DNA from 4 places in the Rossellomorea sp. GQ25 genome. Region 4 is predicted to be linked to each of the others. Evidence: riboswitches for the same ligand, from Rfam matches in the RefSeq annotation. Region 4 holds a riboswitch; each other region holds the start of a gene.
The links. Region 4 has a riboswitch for S-adenosylmethionine ahead of mmuP (S-methylmethionine permease). Riboswitches for the same ligand answer to the same signal wherever they lie in the genome.

Region 1: it holds a riboswitch for S-adenosylmethionine, as region 4 does, so the genes downstream of both, AC6CIB_RS12755 (methionine ABC transporter ATP-binding protein) here and mmuP (S-methylmethionine permease) in region 4, are expected to answer to the same signal.
Region 2: it holds a riboswitch for S-adenosylmethionine, as region 4 does, so the genes downstream of both, metK (methionine adenosyltransferase) here and mmuP (S-methylmethionine permease) in region 4, are expected to answer to the same signal.
Region 3: it holds a riboswitch for S-adenosylmethionine, as region 4 does, so the genes downstream of both, AC6CIB_RS18585 (sugar ABC transporter substrate-binding protein) here and mmuP (S-methylmethionine permease) in region 4, are expected to answer to the same signal.

What each region holds. Positions count from the first base shown of each region.
Region 1 covers NZ_JCAXEQ010000003.1:391,001-394,798, forward strand. The annotation lists gene AC6CIB_RS12740 (toprim domain-containing protein) at 73-432, shown strand; gene AC6CIB_RS12745 (thioredoxin family protein) at 435-752, shown strand; gene AC6CIB_RS12750 (hypothetical protein) at 1,030-1,380, shown strand; SAM riboswitch class I at 1,491-1,597, shown strand; gene AC6CIB_RS12755 (methionine ABC transporter ATP-binding protein) at 1,748-2,770, shown strand; gene AC6CIB_RS12760 (methionine ABC transporter permease) at 2,767-3,435, shown strand; gene AC6CIB_RS12765 (MetQ/NlpA family ABC transporter substrate-binding protein) at 3,451-3,798, shown strand, end outside.
Region 2 covers NZ_JCAXEQ010000009.1:18,103-21,900, reverse strand. The annotation lists gene AC6CIB_RS20880 (alpha/beta hydrolase) at 1-69, opposite strand, end outside; gene AC6CIB_RS20875 (gamma carbonic anhydrase) at 154-669, shown strand; gene metK (methionine adenosyltransferase) at 870-2,072, opposite strand; SAM riboswitch class I at 2,284-2,428, opposite strand; gene pckA (phosphoenolpyruvate carboxykinase (ATP)) at 2,754-3,798, shown strand, end outside.
Region 3 covers NZ_JCAXEQ010000006.1:160,053-163,850, forward strand. The annotation lists gene pyrG (CTP synthase) at 1-1,444, shown strand, start outside; SAM riboswitch class I at 1,866-1,972, shown strand; gene AC6CIB_RS18585 (sugar ABC transporter substrate-binding protein) at 2,068-3,153, shown strand; gene AC6CIB_RS18590 (sugar ABC transporter ATP-binding protein) at 3,170-3,798, shown strand, end outside.
Region 4 covers NZ_JCAXEQ010000002.1:212,425-216,222, reverse strand. The annotation lists gene AC6CIB_RS06865 (cysteine hydrolase family protein) at 1-153, shown strand, start outside; gene AC6CIB_RS06860 (hypothetical protein) at 496-636, opposite strand; SAM riboswitch class I at 985-1,091, shown strand; gene mmuP (S-methylmethionine permease) at 1,185-2,597, shown strand; gene mmuM (homocysteine S-methyltransferase) at 2,566-3,516, shown strand; gene AC6CIB_RS06845 (glucoamylase family protein) at 3,586-3,798, opposite strand, start outside.

The DNA.
Region 1 (3,798 bases), on a different contig from region 4:
GAAAGTGGACATCATCTCTTGTTATTTGAATATACTATCGTAATCTTATTTATGAAAGATAAGGTGATGATCATGATGGAACTTGACGAAAAAGTAATCATTGTCGAAGGAACAACTGACAAACGAAAAGTAAAAGATATCATTAAAGAACCGATTGAAATTATTTGCACAAACGGGACCATTAGCATTACGAAAATGGACGAACTCATTGACGCTTTATTGGAAAGGGATGTCTATATATTAGTAGATGCTGATGATGCAGGTGAAAAACTACGCAAGCAATTTAAACGTGAGTTTCCTGAAGCTGAACATTTGTATATTGATCGTATGTACAAGGAAGTGGCCGCAGCTCCGGAGTATCACCTCGCGTCAGTGCTTATTGGAGCCAATATCGACGTTCATAAAGAATTTCTAGGAAAAAGGATGATCTAGTTTTGATTGAGGTAAGTAGTACCGGAACTTTAAAACAATCGATTGAAGACCATGCGTTCGAAGCTGTTTATCTTTATACACCGATGTGTGGTACCTGTCAGGTTGCAAGCAAGATGATTGACGTAGTGGAGAAGCTTCCACAATCCTTTCATTTTTCGAAGGCCAACTTGAATTACTTGCCCCAATTTGCAGAAGAGCAATCCATCGAAAGTGTACCCTGCCTACTTTTATTTAAGGATGGCGTCGAAAAGGAAAGGGTTTATGCCTTTCAATCCGTGCCATTTTTATATGAAACCCTAAATGAGACCGCGGATAGTTAGAGGGATAAGAGACCTTTTGGGAGAAGGTCTTTTTTATTTGTCTGATTTCACCTATTTCCTCATAAATCCAATTATAGAACGATTTTCTTTCTACAAACGAAGACATATTTCTCGGGAAATGTTGCGAATGACATCATTTTTTGACCAGAAATTATCCAAATTCTTACTGTTCGACAAATTAGATGGATCGGTTCAAAACATGTCGAGAAAGTATTGAAGGGGAAAATACCTAAAAGTGGAATTGTTATTATATAGAAGTTTCACTGGGAGGGTACTCATGAGAATATATTTAGAGGAATTAGTAGATCAGTGTCATTCAAGATATCACTTACGACTCTTATTTCCAGACGCCCCATTTATTCTTCATTTTGATTGTGGAAGTGACGTGTACGGCATTATTATTTCGAGTAAGAGGTGCGCTGTATTAGATGATATAAGTGGTGATGCTCACTTCGTCATTGAAGGAATGGAGGACACAGTGGTTTCTCTACTCACAGGGGAAGAACGGTTGTCTCAACTGATTGAGGACGGAGCCCTGGAAATAAGGGGAGGGTATCGTCCGCTATTATTTGTGGAGTCGGTCCTTTGGCTAACGAGATCCAGAGAAAAAGAGCCGGTTGAAGTCTAAACATCAAGCTGAAAAAATAATTGACACACTCTAAATCAGGTGATAGAATCTCTCTTGTAGCAAATTTTCAGAGTCTTTAACTATTCCAAATAATTAAATAATATACTTTACTCTTATTAAGAGAGGTGGAGGGACGTGCCCTTTGAAGCCCGGCAACCGTCAATGAAAATTGAAATGGTGCCAATTCACTCAAAGCATTTGCTTTGAAAGATGAGAGAAAGGATAGTCCTATATGATTATGCCTTTCTGCTTATCGCAGGAAGGCATTTTTTATTGCTTCAGAAAAAGGAGCAGGAAACATCAGGTGAATACAACAATAATTCTGATTAAACAGCTCGTTTTACTCCGAAAGAAGGTGGAATACAACATGATTACCATTTCAGATGTGAAGAAAATATATCAATCCAAATCGGGTCCGATCTCAGCCGTTGATGGGGTCGATATTGATATTGCCCAAGGGGAAATTTTTGGAGTGATTGGCTATAGTGGAGCAGGTAAGAGTACGCTGATTCGCATGCTCAATGGTCTCGAAGTTCCTACAGATGGAATAGTGGACGTGAATGGTCAAATCGTTTCCCAAGTAAAGGGTAAAAAGCTTCGGGAAGCAAGACGGTCAATAGGCATGATCTTTCAACACTTTAATCTCCTCTGGTCTCGTACTGTATTAGAAAATATACAGTTCCCATTAGAAATTGCTGGCGTTTCAAAGAAAGAGAGAGTCCATAGAGCCAATGAATTATTGAAGCTTGTAGGCTTGGAAGGCAGAGGAGGTGCCTATCCGTCTCAACTGAGCGGCGGACAGAAACAACGAGTGGGGATTGCGAGGTCGCTTGCTAACAATCCCGATGTCCTTCTATGTGATGAAGCTACTTCCGCTTTAGATCCACAAACAACCGATTCCATCCTTGATTTATTGGTGGATATTAATAAACGCTTAGGGCTGACGATTGTCCTGATCACTCATGAAATGCACGTGATTCAGAAGATCTGTCACCGTGTCGCAGTCATGGAACAGGGAAAAGTCGTGGAACTCGGGGATGTATTGGAAGTGTTCCGAAATCCAAAAGAGCAAGTTACAAAGCGTTTCGTAAGAGAAGTCTCCCAAGTAAAGGAAACGGGTGAAACCATTGATCACCTATTGACGCAATATCCTAATGGAAAAATGCTGAAATTTACTTTTGTAGGTGAATCAACTGAGCAGCCGCTCATCACCGCGCTGATAAGAAAGTTTGACTTAGAAGTAAACATCCTACAAGGACAAATCTCCCAAACCCAAAAAGGTGCCTATGGAACGTTATTTGTTCACCTTGATGGGGATGAACAAACCATTAAAGATGCATTGGCGTTTGCTGAAGAGCAACTGGTTCAAGTGGAGGTGTTGAGAGGATGATTGAAAATTTATTTCCAAATGTTGATTGGGAGAAGATGTGGGAAGCAACCCTCGAAACCCTGTATATGACCGGGATGTCTGTATTGATTACCTTTGTACTCGGAATGATCCTTGGGATTTTGCTCTTCCTTACTTCAAAGGGAAATCTATGGGATAACAAACTGACATATACGATTACAAGTGCAGTCGTAAATGTGTTCAGATCCATTCCCTTCATTATTTTGATCGTGTTGTTAATTCCATTCACCAAGTTACTATTGGACACAATACGTGGAGCGAATGCAGCTCTGCCGGCACTGATTATCGGAGCTGCTCCGTTTTACGCCCGCATGGTAGAAATTGCTTTAAGAGAAGTGAACAAAGGCGTCATCGAAGCCGCGAAAGCAATGGGGGCAAAGACTAGCACAATTATATGGAAAGTACTGATACCAGAATCAATGCCTGCTTTGATTTCAGGGATTACGGTGACAGCCATCGCCCTTGTTGGATACACGGCAATGGCCGGGGTCATCGGAGCTGGAGGACTTGGTAACCTAGCTTATTTAGATGGCTTTCAACGAAGCAGGGAAGACGTGACGATCGCCGCAACCATAATGATTTTACTCATTGTGTTTGCGATTCAGATACTGGGTGATTTTTTTACAAATAAATTAGATAAACGATAAAAGGAGAGAAATTAAATGAAAAAATGGGTAGCAGGAGTTATAACAGCAACAAGTATTTTTGGATTAGCAGCATGTGGGAGTGATTCAGGTTCGGGAAATGACGAAAAGGAATTGGTGGTAGGTGCATCTAATATTCCACACGCTGAAATCCTTGAACAAGTGAAGCCTGTCTTGGAAGAAAAAGGGATCGACTTACAAATTGAAACGTATCAAGACTATATCCTCCCCAATAAAGATCTGGATAATGGAGATATAGATGCGAACTATTTCCAGACCACACCTTATATGGACTTGCAAATGAAGGAAAATGAATATGATTTTGTCAATGCAGGCGGAATTCATATTGAGCCAATCGGTGTTTAT
Region 2 (3,798 bases), on a different contig from region 4:
ATGCTCCATTGCTCCATGAATGATAACGATGACTGCCTTTGCTTCTTGATCTGTTTCCCATTTCCACATGGCAATTCCTCCTTAATAGTTCTCTATGTGAATGAATTCTGCTACCATTATTATAGTAAATATTATTGAAAGGGGTAGTAAAAAATGCTCTATCCATATTATGATAAAAAACCAATCATCGCTCACTCGGCATACATTGCCGATTATGTGACCATCTCCGGGGATGTGGAGATCGGTGAAGAGTCCAGCATCTGGTTTAACACCGTCATCAGAGGGGATGTGGCTCCAACAAAAATCGGTAATAAAGTAAATATACAGGATAATTCCATGCTTCATCAGAGTCCAAATAACCCTCTTATTCTTGAAGATGAAGTAACCATAGGTCATGGAGTGATTCTACATAGCTGCAAAATCCGAAAAAAAGCTCTAATCGGAATGGGGTCGATCATTCTCGATAATGCTGAAATTGGTGAAGGAGCATTTATTGGGGCGGGAAGCCTTGTTCCACAAGGGAAAGTCATTCCTCCCAACACGCTGGCATTCGGTCGTCCAGCAAAAGTAGTGAGAGAGTTAAATGAACATGATATTAGCGAAATGAAGCGAATTTCGAAAGAATACGCAGAAAAAGGACAATATTATAAAAGCATCAAACCATTTTAATATCCTATACTTGGGATACCCCAACCTTCATTAGATTACTCATGGAATTTTTTCATGTGTGACTGGGGAAAAAAGGGGTGGATCTTCTACTTAGGGTTCATCTGACATTCGACACGAACCAACAAGCTTCGCCAAATCCGAAATTGCCAAAAAGACCAACACCCTAAAAAAGTGTTGGTCCCTTCTATCTCTATCTTTCCTTATTCGCTTAACGCTTCCGCTTTTAATGCTTCTGCTTTGTTTGTACGCTCCCAAGGAAGATCAATATCGTTACGGCCAAAGTGTCCGTAAGCAGCTGTCTGCTTGTAGATCGGACGACGAAGGTCCAGCATTTTGATGATTCCTGCAGGACGCAGGTCAAAATTATTGCGAACAACATCAATTAGTACGTCTTCTGATACTTTTCCTGTTCCAAATGTATCAACGGAGATGGATACCGGTTGAGCAACCCCAATCGCATACGCTAATTGAACTTCACATTTTTCAGCTAAACCAGCTGCCACAATGTTCTTCGCTACATAACGTGCTGCATAAGCCGCTGAACGGTCCACTTTCGTTGCATCCTTACCAGAGAATGCACCGCCACCGTGACGAGCGTATCCGCCGTATGTGTCAACGATGATTTTACGGCCTGTTAACCCTGCATCACCTTGTGGACCGCCGATAACGAAACGACCAGTTGGGTTGATGAAGTATTTTGTTTGCTCATCGATCAGTTCTTTCGGTACAACAGGGTCGATGACATATTCTTTTAAGTTACGTTGGATTTGCTCAAGCGTCACTTCAGGGTGATGCTGAGTTGAGATAACGATCGTGTCAATACGAACCGGCTTATCGTTTTCATCATATTCAACCGTTACTTGAGTTTTTCCATCGGGACGCAGGTAAGGAAGGATCTCTTCTTTACGAACTTCTGTTAAACGACGGGAGATTTTGTGTGCAAGGGAAATCGGAAGAGGCATAAGCTCTTTCGTTTCATTACAAGCGAACCCAAACATTAACCCCTGGTCACCTGCACCGATTGCATCGATTTCTTCATCTGTCATTTGACCTTCACGGGCTTCAAGTGCCTGATCTACACCTTGAGCGATATCAGCAGATTGCTCATCGATGGATGTTAATACGGCACATGTTTCAGCATCAAAGCCATATTTTGCACGAGTGTAGCCAATTTCACGGATCGTTTCACGAACGATTTTTGGAATATCGACATATGTACTCGTTGTAATTTCACCTGCAACAAGAACAAGACCCGTCGTAACAGAGGTTTCACATGCTACACGAGCATTCGGATCATTTGTAAGAATTGCATCAAGAATTGAATCAGAGATTTGGTCACAAATTTTATCTGGATGTCCTTCGGTTACGGACTCAGATGTAAACAGACGACGTTTAGTTGACATCAAGGTTCCTCCTTAAGCGTAATTGCTAGACTTTGGTCTAACAAAACATTAAACAGATACGGTACTCATTTCCCTAAGTAGTATGAAGTAAACATGAATTTTTTATAAGAAAATCATGAATTATGTGCATTTGATCCACTATAAACAGAAAAAACCCTTCCCCGAAAAAAGCATTAGAGGAAAGGTTTCAGATCATAGCCGCGCCTTTTCTCTCTTATCGTTCAAGGTTCATAGACCTTGCCTCAGTTTAGCACCTTCGCTTAATCGGATCGTTTCAGACAGAAAGGATCCATTCACTATTTAGCAGGTTGCTGGGTTTCATAGGGTCTGCTCCCTCCACCAGCTCAGGATAAGAGTATCCGTTCAAGGAACAATGATAACGTTTAGGACAAAGGGTGTCAACTTTTTTTCGAGTGACATGTTTAACCATTCAAGCTTACTCCTTTCATGATTCCAACCTAACTTGTCCTCATAAAATAACCTAATTAGGTAATGAGGCTAAACATTATGATATTTTTTACATATATATAAGAAGATACAAGCTATATTTGGACGAAAAATGTGACAATATGAAGACACATTATAAAATTGAATAAATAGTATAGACTAATGGTTCAATTGTGTTATACTATTTTTGTGAAGCAAACGAGATCATTAAATTTATATAAAGGAAGGGTTCTAATGAATTCAGTGAGCATGTCTAATGAATTAACAGAATTACTTAACGGTCAAAACATTCAGGAACAATTATCTGTTTCCCAACTAGTTGAAAAAGTCCTTCAACGAAATGAAGGCGTTTTAACATCATCAGGTGCAGTCAGAGCAGAAACTGGTAAATACACAGGACGCTCTCCTAAGGATAAATTCATTGTAGAAGAACCATCCACGAAGGATAAGATTGAGTGGGGTTCTGTCAATCAACCAATCTCTTCAGAATCATTCGATAAACTATATACAAAAGTATTAGATTACTTAAAAGAAAAAGAAGAAGTATTTTCATTTAAAGGGTTCGCAGGTGCTGACCCAAAACATAGACTACCGATTCAAGTGATCAACGAATTCGCTTGGCATAATCTTTTCGCTCACCAATTATTCATTCGCCCTACACAAGAAGAGCTAAAGGGTCATCAATCAGAATTCACCGTCGTTTCTGCCCCGAACTTCAAGGCAGATCCAGCAGTAGACGGAACTCACTCTGAAACATTTATCATTGTATCATTTGAAAGAAGAATTGTCTTAATTGGCGGAACTGAGTATGCAGGTGAAATGAAGAAATCGATCTTCTCTGTCATGAACTACGTGCTTCCCGAATCCGATATCCTTTCCATGCACTGTTCTTCAAATGTCGGACGTGAAGGAGATGTGGCATTGTTCTTCGGTTTATCCGGCACAGGAAAAACAACATTGTCCGCAGATCCAAACCGTCGTTTAATCGGCGATGATGAGCACGGATGGTCTCCGAACGGTGTATTCAATATCGAAGGCGGCTGCTACGCTAAGTGTATTGGTCTGACACGTGAAAAGGAGCCACAAATCTTTGATGCGATCCGTTTTGGTTCTGTCCTTGAAAATGTGGTTCTCGATGACAATTCCCGCATCCCTGATTATGAGGACAACACTTTAACAGAAAATACCCGTGCTGCGTACTCTCTTCAAGCGATGGAAAACATCATTGAACCAAGTGTTGCAGGACATCCAAATACCATTGTATTCTTAACCGCAGATG
Region 3 (3,798 bases), on a different contig from region 4:
TCAGCACGGTGAAGTGTTCGTAACAGATGATGGTGCGGAAACGGATCTTGACTTAGGTCACTATGAGCGTTTCGTTGATATTAACCTAACGAAATACAGCTCTGTCACAACGGGGAAAATCTATTCAACTGTACTGAAAAAAGAACGTCGTGGTGATTATCTTGGTGGTACTGTACAAGTTATTCCACACATCACAAACGAAATCAAAGAACGCGTATACCGCGCTGGACGTGAGACGAATTCAGATGTCGTGATCACGGAAATCGGTGGAACGGTAGGGGATATCGAATCTCTGCCATTCCTTGAAGCGATTCGCCAGATCAAAAGCGACGTAGGCCGTGACAATGTGATGTACATCCACTGTACTCTTGTACCTTACATCAAAGCAGCGGGTGAAATGAAAACGAAACCGACTCAGCACAGCGTAAAAGAGCTTCGCAGTCTTGGTATCCAGCCAAATGTCATCGTTGTACGTACAGAAATGCCAATGACTCAGGACATGAAAGACAAAATCGCGTTATTCTGTGATATCGATAAACATGCTGTAATCGAAGCAATGGACGCAGACACACTATACTCTATACCACTTGCGCTTCAGGATCAAAAGCTTGATGAAATCACATGTCAGCATTTAAAGCTGAACTGCCATGAAGCAGATATGACCGAGTGGAATGAGCTTGTTGATCGTGTGAAAAATCTTTCCCGTAAAACAACGATCGCCCTCGTAGGGAAATATGTTGAATTACAAGATGCGTATATCTCAGTAGTGGAAGCCCTTCGTCACGCCGGATATCATTTCGATAGTGACATTGAAGTAAGATGGTTGAACTCTGAGCTTGTCGACAAAGAAAACGTAGCAGAAAAACTGGCAGACGTAGATGGAATCCTTGTACCAGGCGGTTTCGGTGACCGTGGGGTAGAGGGGAAAATCGCTGCGACTCAATATGCCCGTGAAAACAAGATTCCTTTCCTTGGAATCTGCCTTGGAATGCAGCTTGCGTCTGTAGAATATGCACGTAATGTCCTTGGATTGGATGGAGCTCACTCTGCGGAGTTGAACCCTGATACACCATACCCGGTCATCGACCTGTTACCGGAACAAAAGGACATCGAAGACCTTGGCGGGACACTGCGCCTTGGACTATACCCATGTAAGCTGACAAAAGGTTCAAAAGCCTATGCAGCTTATGATGGAGAAGTGGTTTACGAGCGTCACCGTCACCGCTTCGAATTCAACAATCACTACCGCGAGCAAATGGAAAAAGCCGGCTTCATCTTCTCAGGCACTAGTCCTGATGGCCGTCTTGTGGAAATCATCGAGCTAAGCGACCACCCATGGTTCGTCGCGTCTCAATTCCACCCTGAATTCACATCACGCCCGACACGCCCGCAGCCTCTATTTAGAGACTTCGTGGAAGCATCACTGGCGTATGGTGAGAAATAAGATTTGATTTTGGAACTGCTCTCCCTGGTTTGGGAGGGCGGTTTTTTTGTTTTATAGGGTGCGGAATTTGTCGACGGGTAGGAAATGGATGCTTTGAGCGGGAAGTATACACTTATGATGGCTGGTTAGAGTCATGAAATGGGTGTGGGTGGCTGTTTTTTAAGGGGAATTGGAGTTTATCGACAGTTATTGAGATTTATCAACCGAAATTCAAATTTATCGACCGTTAATCGGATTTATCAACCGTATTTTCAATATATCAACCTAATTTTCAGGCGACCGTTCTACAACTAACGACAAATTTCGCGATTCTCCTCCTTACTCCCATCTAGAAAATTCCCTAAAAAGAATATTGACAATATTCCCACATATCGTTAACATATCGTTTATAGCGCATGCGAACTATACCAAATTTCATAATCTCTTATAAAGAGTTGGCAGAGGGACTGGCCCGATGACGCCCGGCAACCTACCGTACACACGGAAAGGTGCTAAGACCTGCAGGAAGAATTTCCTGAGTGATAAGAGTACGTTTATTTATACATAAACCTCTTTTCTCTTGGGAAAAGGGGTTTTTTTATTTGAAAAATTGAGGCATATCACCTCGGGAGGAGAAAAGAAAGATGAAAAAAACGACATCATTACTCGTATTACTCGTACTTATTTTCAGTTTAGCAGCTTGTCAGCCAAAGGTATCCCAGGAGGCTGGCGCGGAGAGTGGAGAAAAGAAGGAAGCGACTTCTGATCATCCATTAGCCAATAAAAAGATCGCACTTATTATGCAAATCAATTTAGGGACATTTTCCGCTCAATACATAGAAGGTGTCAAAGAGCAGGTAGAGAAGTTTGGTGGAAAGGTTCAAGTATTTACGTCTGAAGGAGACCTGGCAAAAATGTCTTCTAACCTGGATGCAGCCATCAATCAAAAGTTTGATGGGATCCTCATCGATCATGGGACGAAAGAAGCACTGCAATCAGGAGTAGAAAAGGCGAAGGAACAAAACATTCCGGTTGTCGTGTTTGATGCGGATGTTGCTTCAGAAGAGGTGACGGTGCTCGAACAGGGGGACCAGCAAATGGCGGAACAAACCTTGACGAAGCTTTCAGATGAGCTTGGCGGCAAAGGTGAAATCGTGAAGATTTGGGTTGCAGGCTTTGCCCCGATGGAAAGACGCCAAGTAGCCTATCAGGATTTTTTAGAAAAAAATCCTGATATTAAAGAGGTGGCAGCCTTTGGAGCGGCTACTCAGAATACGGCACTGGATACCCAGGCTCAAATGGAGGCGATTTTGAAACAGTACCCGAATAAAGGTGACATCGATGCTGTCTGGGCTGCTTGGGATGAATTTGCGAAAGGCGCCGTACGGGCAATCGAAGCAGCAGGGAGAGATGAAATCAAAGTATATGGAATCGACATGAGTGATGAAGACCTGCAAATTATTCAAAAAGATGGAAGCCCGTGGGTAGCATCGGCAGCTGTCGACCCGAAAGATATTGGCCGCGTGCAGGTCCGTTTCTTATATCAGAAGCTTAATGGGGAAGAAACGCCTGAGAAAGTAAAGCTTGAGCCGGTATTTATTGAAAAGGAAGCATTGCCTGAAGAAACGATCACGACAGATCAATTACACAAGCATGTTGAGGGCTGGGGAGCAAGTGAACAAGGTTATACAGATGAATTGAAAAAGCTTGAAGGATCGTTTACAGAGTAGAAAGGAGTTAGAAGCGATGACGTCTCCACTGTTAGAAATGATTGATATCAATAAAACCTTCTCAGGAGTGAAAGCCCTAAAGACTGCAAGCTTCGATGTGAAAGAGGGAGAGGTTCATGCTCTGTTGGGGGCGAATGGTGCAGGTAAAAGTACGCTGATGAAGATTTTATCAGGAGCCTATGTGCAGGACAGCGGAGACATCATCCTTCACTCCGGGAAAAGAGACTATCAACCTCCGAAAGAAGCGAAGGAGCATGGCATTCATTGCGTATATCAGGAGGTGGACACTGCCATTGTCCCTGAACTTTCTGTAGCAGAAAATATCGTCCTTGATCAATTCTCACAAAAAGGCTCCTTCTTTATTACCAAAAAGTCATTAAAGAAAGAAGCGTTGGAAGCGCTCAGACGAATTGGGGCAGAAGCAATACCCCTCGGGCAGCCTGCGTCACACTTAAGTCTCGCTGAAAAGCAGTTGGTGCTCATTGCCAGGAGTCTGCTTCAAAAAGCGAAAGTATTGATTTTAGATGAACCAACGGCACCTTTAAGTTCTTCTGAGACGGAAAAATTATTCCATGTCATAGAAGATTTAAAGAAAGAGAGAGTAGGGATCATCTTCATCTCTCACAGGCTCCCTGAAGTATTTCA
Region 4 (3,798 bases):
TCATCTGTATTAAAGGCGGAGCAGATCATCCAGCATCATAACCGTGCGTTGAATGGCCATTATAATGTCGAGCATTTCTCAGATGTCAGGAACTCTGATGAAGAGTTGTTTCACCCGAAACATGATTTTTATCGAAAAAAATACGGGATGTAGAATAAGCGAAAAGCTCATTTTGTCAGGTAGGAGGAAGCTGATGAAATGGGTTTTTTTTATAAGGTATCGTAACCAAAAGGGTATCTTAAGATCCTTTGGGCTACGTATAGGGAAAGGTTTTTAGGAGAAATTATACACAACTTTGGTTTCCGAGGGGTAGTACATGAGTATCTTAAAAAAATATAAGAAAAATAAAAGAAAAGACAGTGAGCTGAATTCCTCATCTGATTTCTTATGTGAAGGGGGAATCAGTACTCACATAGCTCAAAACAAAGATTACATAAAAAACATCTTTTCCCTGATACCCAGCTTCATGATATGTAATGACAACCTGGTCAATGGTCAAATGACGCTCCTATCGATACGGGAGCGCTTCACTCCTTCTGCCTTCAATTTCTGTGCAAGGTCGAGATCATTCGTATTTCCAACAGTTTCGTACGATTGCTTCACTAAATCCATGATGGCATGAGCTGCTTTCTTCATTTGATTCTCCGTACAGTCGACCGGACGAAGGGAAAGGTGTAAGCCAGAAACAAACATGATTTCGGATCGTAAATAATTTCTGATTCCTGCTACGAAACCTTGGTCCAATATTATAATCGACATTTGCGGTTTCGGAATCTTTTGTCCTTCATCCGTTGCATCAGCTCATCGACTGTTACAACTTCACTTAAAAGATCTGGCTCCACCTTTGAAACGAATGGATGCTCTGATAACTCTTCGTCACGAAGAACCTCGATATCAGATGCACTATAGGCTGGGCTACTAATCTATTTCATGGTCTTGACATTATTCCGATATATTGATAAAGTTTTAAAAAATCAAAATATTTTCTTATCCAGAGAGGTGGAGGGACTGGCCCTTTGAAGCCGCAGCAACAGGTCTGTGAAGATACTGTGCTAATTCCAGCGGGTGATTCAAACCCTGATAGATAGGAGCAATCTTTTATTTGTCGGTGACGCACTCGTTTAGGGTGCGTTTTTTGTTTGTTCACCCATTCCGCAATAAATATAGAAGGAAGGGTGTTTTGTATGGAAAACGCAGGACAGAGTTTTAAAAGAAAGATGAAGACGCGTCATTTGGTGATGCTGTCTCTTGGAGGGGTGATCGGAACCGGGCTTTTCTTGAGTTCGGGGTATACGATTCATCAGGCTGGACCGTTTGGGACGATCCTTGCTTATTTGATTGGGGCACTGGTGGTGTATCTTGTGATGCTTTGTTTAGGCGAGCTTTCTGTCCATATGCCGGAGACAGGATCCTTTCATAGTTATGCTACAAAGTTCATTGGTCCAGGGACCGGTTACACCGTGGGCTGGTTATATTGGCTGACATGGACAGTGGCATTGGGGTCGGAGTTTACGGCGGCTGGCTTGATGATGCAGCGTTGGTTTCCTTCGATTAGTGTATGGATTTGGAGCGCGGTCTTTGCTGCGTTGATTTTTGTACTTAATGCGTTGTCAGTGCGTTTTTTTGCTGAATCTGAATTTTGGTTTTCTTTAGTAAAAGTGATTGCGATTGTTGCGTTTATTGTGATTGGGGCAGGGGCGATCGTCGGGTTCATCCCTCTCAGTCATTCAGAGCCGGCTCCGTTTATTTCGAATATCACAAGTTCAGGGTTGTTTCCGAATGGGGCATTTGCCATCTTGATGACCATGCTTGCCGTGAATTTTGCCTTTTCAGGAACAGAATTGATCGGGGTTGCGGCGGGAGAAACAGAGAATCCATCAAAATCGATTCCTAAAGCTATCCGCACCACTCTTGTGAGATTGATCATCTTTTATGTAGGGACGATTGTAGTATTATCTGCTTTATTACCGAGCCAGTCAGCCGGTGTATTGGAAAGTCCTTTCGTAGCGGTGCTTGGACGGATTGGAATCCCTTACGCAGCCGATATCATGAATTTTGTGATCATAACGGCCATTTTATCAGCGGCAAACTCTGGTCTATATGCTTCTTCCAGAATGCTATGGTCACTGGCTGATAAGCAAACGATCTCACCGATTTTTGCCAAATTGACTGATAGGGGAGTCCCTCTCAATGCGATTGTTTTCAGCATGCTTGGAGGAGGTCTGGCCTTGCTTTCAAGCATCATTGCCCCGGGGACGGTCTACATCGTATTGGTTTCGGTCTCAGGTCTTGCGGTGGTGATCGTGTGGATGAGCATTAGTGCTGCCCAATTTCTATTTCGAAGACAGTACATAAGGGAAGGAAACGATGTGAAAGACCTGGCTTATCGGACGCCGCTCTATCCACTCGTTCCCATTGCGTCATTTCTGCTTTGTCTCGCTTCCTGTATCGGCATTGCCTTTGATCCCACTCAGAGGATAGCCCTTTATTGCGGAATCCCGTTTATCGCCCTTTGCTATGGAAGCTATTATCTAACACAATACGTTAAGAAAAGAGGAACAGGTTATGTCGAATCAACTGAAGCTAAATCCCATTGAGGCTATTTTACAAAAACATTCCCCACTTATTTTAGATGGAGCATTAGCCACAGAGCTAGAATCCCATGGCTGCGATTTAAACGATCCCCTTTGGTCTGCCCGTGTACTCCTTGAAAAGCCGGAAGCGATTGAGAAGGTTCATGCTGATTATTTCCGTGCAGGAGCCGATTGTGCGATTACAGCCAGCTACCAGGCAACGGTGAATGGTTTTCGAAAGAGCGGAATAGAGAAACCTGAAGCGCTGGAATTAATCAAGAAAACGGTTTATCTTGCCAAACAGGCTCGGGATGACTTTTGGAAGGAAGAGGTGGGAAATTCGAATCGGCCGAAACCAATCGTTGCAGGTTCTGTAGGACCTTACGGGGCATACCTTGCTGACGGCTCTGAATACGTTGGAAACTATGGAGTAAGTGATCAACATTTAGCAGATTTCCATTTTCCCAGAATCGAGGCATTAGTGGAGGCGGGTGCTGATTTGTTGGCATTCGAAACCATCCCGTCCTTGCAGGAAGCAAAGGTGCTCGCTTCTCTTTTGAAAGAATTTCCAGATACCTGTGCCTGGCTGTCTTTTTCATTAAAGGATGGAGAGACGATAAGTGATGGAACGGGAATTGAAGAGTGCGCGCGCGTGTTCAATGATGATGAACAAATCGCTGCGGTTGGTGTGAATTGTGCACCGATTCCTGCGGCGAATAAAGCGATAAGCGTACTAAGCAGAAACACTGACAAACCAATCATCCTGTACCCGAATTCTGGTGAGGCTTACAATGCTGAGACTAAAACGTGGCATGGGGGGGAAGCGTGTTGCGTGTTTGATGAGCAATCAGAAATTTGGTACGAGGCAGGTGCTCGTATCATTGGTGGTTGCTGCCGAACGGATCCGGGTCATATTGAGGCGTTGGCGAAGAGGTGGAGATAGACAATAACACTTACATGCAAAAGCCTAAGTGATACAACCACTTGGGCTTTTACATTATTATCGCTACTATTATTTAATAGAAAACGTCTCTTTTATCAGCAAGTCCTCAGGAGATTTCCCTATTTGATCTTGATGGAAGTAATCTCTGATGACTCCATCCTTTAAATAGTTGACGATTGAGACCATTGTCATACCTTGATCTAAAGCGAGGTAGGCTTGTGTCACTTCTCCTATCTCTACATTGACTGAATCAAGGAAACCGTATTTCTCGTACATATCGAA